2 regions of the Trichococcus sp. genome follow, and region 2 is predicted to be linked to the other one. Evidence: predicted binding sites of a transcription regulator. Region 2 holds the regulator's gene; the other holds the start of a gene.
The links. The regulator LexA, encoded in region 2, represses DNA repair genes until DNA is damaged. The targets are predictions, from matches to a motif close to CNAACANNTGTTNG.
Positions count from the first base shown of each region.

Region 1: the regulator LexA is predicted to act here: its motif matches at 1,051-1,064, upstream of uvrC (excinuclease ABC subunit UvrC).

Region 1 covers NZ_JBSQPW010000048.1:440-5,323, forward strand. The annotation lists gene ACTCCX_RS11590 (MFS transporter) at 1-969, opposite strand, end outside; gene uvrC (excinuclease ABC subunit UvrC) at 1,112-2,896, shown strand; gene ACTCCX_RS11600 (DegV family protein) at 3,035-3,886, shown strand; gene ACTCCX_RS11605 (AbrB family transcriptional regulator) at 4,057-4,560, opposite strand; gene ACTCCX_RS11610 (HIRAN domain-containing protein) at 4,755-4,884, opposite strand, start outside.
Region 2 covers NZ_JBSQPW010000036.1:9,441-14,324, forward strand. The annotation lists gene ACTCCX_RS10315 (ABC transporter ATP-binding protein) at 1-1,751, opposite strand, end outside; gene ACTCCX_RS10320 (YneF family protein) at 1,838-2,068, opposite strand; gene lexA (transcriptional repressor LexA) at 2,310-2,933, shown strand; gene ACTCCX_RS10330 (adenine phosphoribosyltransferase) at 3,009-3,521, opposite strand; gene recJ (single-stranded-DNA-specific exonuclease RecJ) at 3,538-4,884, opposite strand, start outside.

The sequences.
Region 1 (4,884 bases), on a different contig from region 2:
ACCGACAAGCCCCATCAAGAAAAGATAGATCCAGAAATCCGGAATGACGCCCATCCCGAACGTGCACAAGCCCATGACCGCAATCGCCGCCGCAACAGAGTGGATCCGGTTCTTGAATCCGCCCCATGACGCGATCCAGAGGCCCCCACCGATCATTCCGATCGAAAAGGCAATCTCGATCGCCGTCAAGCGCCAAACGTCCTCCCCGAACGAACGCGCGACCTGCAAAGGTGACAGGAAAGATACCGGTGCCGCCATGAAGAAGGCAAGCGAAAAATAGAGGAACAGCCTTTTGATGAAAGTGTGGTTCTGGATGTAGCGGAAACCGAGTTTCATATCTTGCCAGTAATCGCTGACCTGCTCTTGACTGGCTTTTTCATGGGTCGGGACTTTCAGCAGGAACACCAGGATGGCGATCGCCAACGCTGCTGTCACGATATCGATCAGGAAAATGCCCTCCATCGGTGCAAATTGGTAAAGCGCGCCGCTGATCATCGGTGAAACTAGCATGACGACGGCCTGGATGCTGCCGTTGAGGCCGTTGATCCGAGTCAATTCCTTTTCCGGCACGATCTGCGGCAGGATAGCGCCGACCGCCGGCATCTGGATGCCCGCCCCGACTGCGCGGATGGCCGAGGTCGCCAACAGGATCCAGATCGAACGCTGTCCCGCCAAGAACAGTAGGACCAGCACCAAAGTCGAGAGCGCGGTGATGCCGTCGGAAAGGATGATCAGGCGCTTCCGGTTATAGCGGTCGGCCCAAACACCGGCGAACGGCGAAATGAAGAATGTCGGCAGAAAGCCGAAGATGGTCGATAAGGTCATGATGACGCCGGACTTTGTTTCCAAGGTCAGGTACCAGAATATCGCGTATTGGACAAGAGACGAGCCGAACAGGGAAATCGTCTGACTTCCCAAAAAGAGCGCGGTTTGACGCTGCCACTTTTCATATTCCATATTTTTTACCACACTGTTTGCACTTCCTTGTTGCGCGGACTGTGATGTGTCCCCAAAAATGACTGCGTTCACCTTCATTTGGAATCAAACGGCTGAACGTATGTTTCCATTCATGTTATACTATTCTCAACTAAAAGTAAAAGGATTGAAACGGATGAGCAGAGAAGAAATCAACCAAAAATTGGCGCTGCTGCCCGACTTGCCCGGCTGCTACATCATGCGGGACAAGGATGACGAAATCATCTACATCGGCAAGGCCAAAAATCTGAAGAACCGCGTGAAATCATATTTCCACAGCAAGCACGAAGGCAAGACGCAGCTGCTGGTCGCGGACATCGAACGCTTTGAAACGATCGTCACCAAGACGGACAAGGAATCGTTGTTGCTGGAGATTAATCTGATCAAGCGCTACCAGCCGAAATACAACATTAAGCTGAAACAAGGGACGATGTATCCCTACCTGAAGGTCACCAACGAAAAGGATCCGCAGCTCATCATCACTTCGACGGTCGAGGATGACGGCGGTATTTATTTCGGTCCCTATCCGCACGTCTACGCGGCATCGGAAACGCAGGAATTCATCCAGAAAATCTACCCGTTGCGCAAGTGCGCCAAGAATTCCAAGCGCGCCTGTCTTTATTACCATATGGGCCAATGCATCGGTTGCTGCGACCACGAGGTATCGAAAGAGGAATACGATGCCCAGATCAAACGCATCGCCGCATTCCTGAACGGCGAAGTCAGGGAAATCAAGAAGGATCTGCGGGAAAAAATGCACCGCGCCGCCGACAGCCTGAATTTCGAACAGGCCGCTGATTACCGCGATCAGATCAGCTACATCGAAGCAACCGTTGAAAAACAGACGGTCATGTCCCGCGACTACACGAACCGCGACGTCTTCGCCTCCCATATGGACAAAGGCTGGCTCTCGATCCAGGTCTTCCTGCTGCGCCAGTCCTCGATCATCAAACGCGAAGCCGCCCTTTTCCCTTGCTACGACACGCCGGAGGAAGAACTGGCTTCCTTCATCATGCAGTTCTATCAGGATCCCAACCATATCCTGCCGCAGGAGATCCTCGTGCCCAAAGGCGTCGATACGGAGCTGCTGCAGGAAGCGCTGGGGACGAAAGTGCATACCCCGGTCCGCGGCAGCAAGCGCAGCATCCTCGAACTTGCGATCACGAACAGCGAACTGGCGCTGACGGAAAAGTTCATGCTGATCGAGCGCGACAAGCACAAGACGGTCGGCGCCATCCAGGAACTTTCCGAGGCGCTCGGCATCGAATATCTGGAAATCATCGAATCGTTCGACCATTCGAACATCCAGGGCACCAATCCGGTTTCGGCGATGGTGGTCTACAAGGACGGCAAGCCGGAACGCAAAAACTACCGGAAATACAAAGTCAAGACGGTCGAAGGCAGCAACGAATTCGCGACGACCCAGGAAGTCATCCGTCGCCGCTACAGCCGTTTGCTGCGCGAGGGACGCCCGATGCCTGACCTGATTCTGATGGACGGCGGCAAGGTGCAGGTGCATGCCGCCAAGGAAGTGCTGGAGGATGAACTCGGTCTGGACATCCCGGTGGCGGGCATGGTCAAGGACACGAAGCACAAAACCTCCTCGCTCATCTTTGGCGAGAAGGATGAAATCGTGGAGCTCAATCCGAACAGCCAGGCCTTCCATCTTGTGCAGCGGATCCAAGAGGAAGTCCACCGCTTCGCGATCACTTTCCATCGCCAAGTGCGCGCCAAAAACAGTATCGCTTCGCAGTTGGACCAGATTGAAGGCGTCGGACCGAAAACCCGCACGAAAATCCTGAAGCATTTCAAGACGATGAAGAACATCCGCGAAGCCAGCTACGAAGACCTCAAAGCGTTGGGCATCCCCGAGAAGACGGCCTTGCTGATCAAGGAAGAACTCGGCGAACTGAACGATTGACGGTTCAATTCGGCATCGTTGCGGCTCCATTAACGAAGCCTTTGCGCTGAAATTTTCCAAACTGGCGAAACGTGCTATAATGTAGAGTAGTCCACGGAAAATCCCGTGATAGAACTCGCGCTGGAGGAGGCGTTACTGATGAAAATATTTACCGATAGTGCTTGTGATTTGGCTTATGCCTATCTGCAGGAAAATGATGTGGAAGTCTTCCCGTTGACCACGCTGCTGGATACCGGCGAATACGAGGACATGATCGAAATCCAAGCCGACAAAGTCTATGAAATGATTGCACGCGGCGGTCATCCGAAAACGAGCCAAGTATCCTTGGAAAAATTCCTTTCCGGTTTCCGGAAAGCGGCCGAATCCGGTGAATCAGGCATCTACATTTCCCTTTCCGCCAAACTTTCCGGCACCTACCAAGCAGCCTTCTTGGCTTACCAGCAACTGAAAGAGGAGTTCCCGGACTTCGATCTTCGGCTGGTCGACTCCATGAGTGCTTCCGTTGGTGAAGGTTTGTCTGTTGTAGAAGCGGTCGAAATGCGTGAAGCCGGCTTCACTTTGGATGAGATCGAAGCGCGCGTGCGTTTCACGGCAGCCAATGTCGTGTCCCTTTTCACCGTCAAGGATCTCAATTACCTGGCGGAAGGCGGTCGGCTTTCGAAATCCAGTGCCTTTTTTGGAGGGCTGCTGAATATCCAACCTTTGTTGGAGGTCATCAACGGGGAACTGGTGCCCGTCGAAAAACTGCGCGGACGCAAAAAGGTGATGAACCGGATGTATGAACGATTGCGCGATGAGGCGGACATGATCCAAGATCAAAACGTCTTCCTTTGCCATAGCGATGATCCGGAAGCCATAGAGGAGATGCGGCAACACATCGAATCACATTTCCATCCGCGCCACATCTATGTGAACACGATCGGTGCCACGATCAGCTCGCATACCGGGTTGGGGACGCTTGGATTGTTCTACCTCAAGAAATATGAATAAAAGCTTTTGTCTTAACGTAAAAAGCGGCCGTCTTTTGCAGATGGCCGCTTTTTTGTTGTCTTTTCGGTAGCTTCAATTGATGGATCACATACGACCGGCTTACTTGTCGGTGGATTGTGGATGCAACCTCCGGCGAACTCGTAGATACTCATTTGTTCCGGCCGCTTCGTTTACTTATTGATGTACGTGCTGATGATCCGGACAAATATCGGCATCAACAGGATGACTGAGAACAGACGGACAAGGTGAATAGAGGATACGACAATCGTGTCTGCCTCAAAAGCTGCCGCCAAGATAGTCATGTCCGTCAATCCGCCCGGAGAAGTCCCCAGCAATGCCGTTATCAGATCGATCCCGGCCACTTTATGCAGGATGTAGCCCGCGATCACTCCCACCGTCAACAGAATCAGCACCGAAGTGACAGCAGGGAAAAATACCTGTTTCATTTCAGCCAAACTGCTTTTCGTGAAGTTCATACCGATAGTTCCGCCGATGATGATTTGGCCGATGATCTTCAGATTGGCCGGCATATAGCCCATCTGCGAAAAATAATTGTAGATGGCGACCGCGACCAACGAACCGATCATCCCTCCTGCCGGCACACGGAAACGGATCCCTGCCCAGCCTCCGATGAATGCTACAATCAATGTACCCAATAGTTTCCCAAAATTCATACGCATGCGCTCCCTTATGTCAGAATGACCCTTTCTATTCATTTTCGACTTTCCGGCGAAATAGTCAAGGTCATTTCGGCACAAAAAAGGGATCACCGTGTTCTTTAGGTGTTCCCCTTCACTTTTGCAGCTAGTATTATATAAAAAGTTGGCCAATTTCACGGTTAGCCCTGGATAAATCCGTTCCGCTTTTCTTACCATTCGTATTTCTTTTTCTTGGGCGGCGGGAACGGCAGGATGATGCCTTGGCCCTGTTCAGTCGGTTGCGCCTGGAAAAAGGTACGTTTCAGTACGATGGTGATTTTTGGCCGTTCCATTTCGATT
Region 2 (4,884 bases):
GCTTCATCCTTCCCTTCTAATTTGGTTTCGAGTTGTTGTTTTTCGTACATCCTGCGGTACCATCCATTCTCTTCCATCAACTCATGATGGGTTCCGCGTTCGACAATGCGCCCTTCATCCAGGACAATAATCTCATTCGCATGCATTACGCTGCTGATCCGATGGGCTGCGATGATTGTTGTCTGATTCGCTCGCTTTTCCTTAAGGCCCGTCAAGATCGCTTCTTCTGTCTTCGCATCCACCGCGGATAAGGAATCATCCAGGATGAGCAGCTCCGGTTCAGTCACCAAAGCCCGCGCAATCGCTATCCGCTGTTTTTGGCCACCAGATAAGGAAACGCCCCTTTCCCCGACCAACGTATCATAGCCACCGGGAAAGCCCAGAATATCCTGATGAATGGCAGTCAATCGCGCAGCCTCTTCAACTTTTTGCTGGCTGATGGATGGGTCGGCAAAACGGATATTTTCCCTGACGTCTGAAGAGAACAAGAAGTTGTCTTGGGGAACGTAGCCGATTCCGCTCAATAACGCGTCCAATGAATAGTCACGGATATCAATCCCGTTGTAATTGATGCTGCCTGCATATTGATCATACTCACGCAACAACAAACGAAAAATCGTACTTTTTCCTGCTCCGGTTCTGCCTACGATACCCAACGTCTGGCCCTTTTCCAAATGGAAGCCGACATCCTGCAGGCTGATTTCTTCGCTGTTCGGGTAACTGAAAGAAGATACCTGAAAATCCAGATCGCCTGTAACCGGAGTCCGGACGGCATTCTTTTGCTCCTGGATCGTCGATTTCTCCTTCAGAAGCTCATCGATCCTGCTGTAACTTGCACTTCCCCGTTCCAACACATTGAATAATCTGCCAACCGCTAACATCGGCCATGCCATCATTCCGATATAACTGATGAACGAGACCAATTGACCGATGCTGATGCTGCCTTCCACTACAAATCGTCCACCAAAGATGATCGTCAACGCAAAAGAAAGTCCCAGGATAAGTTGGATTGCAGGATCGAATAAAGCATCGACCTTGTAGACAGCCTTATTTTTCGCGACGACATCCTTCGTCATCGCTTCGAAATCATGGATGTCCTCTTCTTCTTCGCCGAAAGTTTTGATTACTTTGACGCCGGATACGCTCTCTTGCGTTTTGTCATTCAGGTTCGAGAAAGCCGCTTGCGCCTTACGGAAACGTTTGTGCATCTTTTGTCCGAGGATTCTCGACACCAACGTCAAAGCCGGCAACGGGATCATGGCGATAAGCGTCAGACGCCAGTCGATCAAGAAAAACATCGTGAAGAGCGTGATTCCGCCTGAAGAAATCGAATCCGCCAGTGTCAATATGCCTGCACCAGCGACCATGCGGATCGCATTCAAGTCATTCGTCGCATGCGCCATCAGATCACCGGTCCGGTACTTTTGGAAGAAGACCGCATCCATTTCTGTGAAATGCTTGAACAATCGTGAACGAAGTATTTTTTCCAATTCTGCCGAGGTTCCCCAAATCTTCATCCGCCATATATAACGGAAGAGGTACTGCAGGACGCCCGCAATCAAGATGATCGCCGACCACTTCCACAAAGACGCCATGGTTAAGGTTCCCAACGCAATTTCATCGATGATGATTCCAACAACGCGCGGCGACACGACTTGCAGGATTGCGACAATGATCAGGAAAAAGACGCCAACAAAATAGGCTTTCCATTCCTGGCGGAAAAACCAACTTAATTTTTTGAAAATACTCACGTATATTACCCCCTTCTTACTTGTATAAAGACAAAATAAAAATGTGGAACCGTAGAGATCCACATTTTGTATATTATTTCATTAATCTACTTCTTTTTCTTTGTTGATTGTGCTTTCATAGAAGCCATGATTTGTTTAACTTTTCTCTCGGATGGTTTTTGACCCATCTGCATCATCATAGAACGCAACATTTCTTCATTGATCGGTGGATTTTCTTCAAAATATTTTACCATATAACGTCTTGCAAGGAAAAATCCGCCAACCGCGCCTGCTACTATTCCTAAAATGACCATCATTACCCATGCTGTTGTTGACACGTATTCATCCCCCTTTCCAAAGCATTCATTCATTAATTGTACTAAAGATTATGAGAAAAAGAAATAGCAATCACCGATAAATTTAGCAATTTTTCGAGAACGCTTCAACCATATCCGGTTTTGGGACAAATCTGTGCAAATTCTTGCTTCATCCCGAGAATATACGAACATCTGTTTGATATTTCGGATGATTAGTGGTATCCTAAACGTATAAATATAAGATTACGGAGATGATGATCTCATGGTTAAAAATAAAGATTCACGCCAAATTGAAGTGCTCCAATACATTTATGAAGAAGTCCAAGAAAAAGGCTATCCCCCGACCGTAAGAGAAATCGGAAATGCGGTAAAATTATCCTCCACATCCACGGTGCATGGCCATCTGTCGCGTCTTGAAAAAAATGGCTTTATTCAGCGCGACCCAACAAAACCCCGTGCGATTGAACTGACTCAAGCGGGTCTGGACAAGTTGGGGATCATGTCGGATAAAATGCCGTTGTTGGGTACCGTCACAGCCGGTGCGCCCATACTTGCCGTGGAAGAGGCGACTGATTATTTCCCTGTTCCCCCGGATCTGAAATCCAATTCCGGTTCTTTGTTCATGCTGAAAATCCGCGGAGATAGCATGATTGATGCCGGTATATTCGATGGCGATTCAGTCATCATCAGAAAACAAGCCACGGCTGAAAACGGCGATATCGTCATAGCCATGACGGACGACGATGAAGCGACCTGCAAACGATTCTATAAAGAGAACAACTATTATCGGCTGCAACCAGAGAATGCAAGCATGGAGCCGATAATCCTGGATTCTGTCCTCATTTTGGGGAAAGTAGTCGGTTTGTACAGGAATCACATCATTTAAAGAACAGTTCTCCGACTGACACAAAAAGGCTGCCGATCGGCAGCCTTTTTGCGTGTCCATTCTTATGCTGTTTTTTTAGTATTCCATCAGCGTGAAGATGTCATACCCTTGGATCAGGTCTCGACCCTTCAGATCCAACAACTCGATCAGGAATGCCAAACCGACGACTTCTCCGCCTAATTTTTCAACCAATTCAATGGTCGCGGCTGTAGTACCGCCGGTAGCCAACAAATCATCACAAACCAGCACTTTGTCGCCAGGCAGAATGGCATCTTGATGCAATTGCAGCGTCGCTTTTCCGTATTCCAATCCGTAAGAAACTTCAACCGTTTCTCGTGGCAACTTGCCTTTTTTGCGGGCCATTGCGAAGCCGCAGCCTAATTCTACAGCGACCGGGCAACCAACCATAAAGCCTCGTGCTTCGGGTCCGACTACTTTATCGACATTGAGGTCTTGGGCATATTTCACGATTTCTTTGATTGCATAGCGGTAGGCTTCGCCGTTTGCCATCAAAGGCGAAATATCGCGGAATATGATGCCTTGCTCCGGAAAATCTTTTACGTCAGCAATATATTGTTTCAAATCCATTTTATGTTCCTCCTAATTATTGTACCAGCATCTGTTCATTCAACCATTTCGTCAATTGCGAAAACGGACTGTAGATGAATAGTTTCTCAGCTTCCATTTTCTGCAGGCGATCTTTGAATACTTGCGTATCATCCAATGCCCTTTTGACAGGATTCTTGACCTCATTGATGAAACCATTGTCTATTGTAACAAATCCCGCCTCCAAAAACACTTGAATCATAAAAATGGCAATATTTTTTTTGATTTTTAAGTATTCTGCCAAGGCATCTAACCGGTTTCTCACATCGATATCCTTATGGGAACGGATATACTGATAAAATCTTGCAAACTGGTCTTTAGGAGGGACCCCATCTGCGTAAACACTATTCGATTCATGAGAAACGACATACACGTTTTCGAATTGATTGTTCTTCAGTAGATTCGCCAACAGGTCCATCTTCAACGGACATTCGAAGAGCACAAGGTTGCTGGCGCTGACATCCTGCATGGCGTCCGCTGTACTGTCGGTGAGCAAGGCAGCGTTTGAACTGTTTGGGATGCGCTCATAAAATTTTTTCATGATTCCGGAAGTCGAAAAGAGATACAAAGCATCTTCCACGGCCAATACGGACTCCTGGATGACTGAACTCCTTTTGTCGAAAAACTGGACATGCTTGTTTTTGATATCCTTCAGCTGCAATTGGGGTTTCGCGCTGTCCCTCCAAACATTAATCGAAAGTTCGCCGATGAGGGAAACGACATCCGCTTCGTTCAAGTGATTGCTGATGCTCCCCTTGTTGAAGCCGATCACATCCAGAAAGAGGTTCTTGTCCTTGAGCTTGAATTTCAGATGCTTGTTGTCGGCACCTATCTGTCTGATGTCCGTCAAGGGTACATTCTGGAAGCCGAATATAGGCTTTGGATTATCAGTACCATAAGGTTTAAGCAATTCCAATTCCTTCAAAAACGGCAAAGTGACATCAGCAAGCGGCAGGATGGCGTCTATATAAATGGATTCACCTAACACGATTGCATCATGATAACGAGCCGCGTAGCCGTTTATTTTTTCATCGAAAGCGGGCAAATCGGTGGCGGAAAGACTCATGCCGGCTGCCATTTTGTGCCCTCCGAATTTCGTCAGCAAATCCTTTGAATCGGTCAAGGCAGCATAGATATCCAAAGCCTCAATGCTCCTGGCCGAACCTTTCGCGATGCCGGTTTTTTCGTCGATGCGGAATAAGATTGTAGGGCGCCCGAATTCCTCTACCAGCTTGCTTGCCACAATCCCAAGAACGCCCTCGTGCCAGTTCTTGCTGCCCAACACAACAACATCCGGCATGCTTTCGGCTTTCGCCAGTTGGGCACTCGCCTCTTCATGGATGGA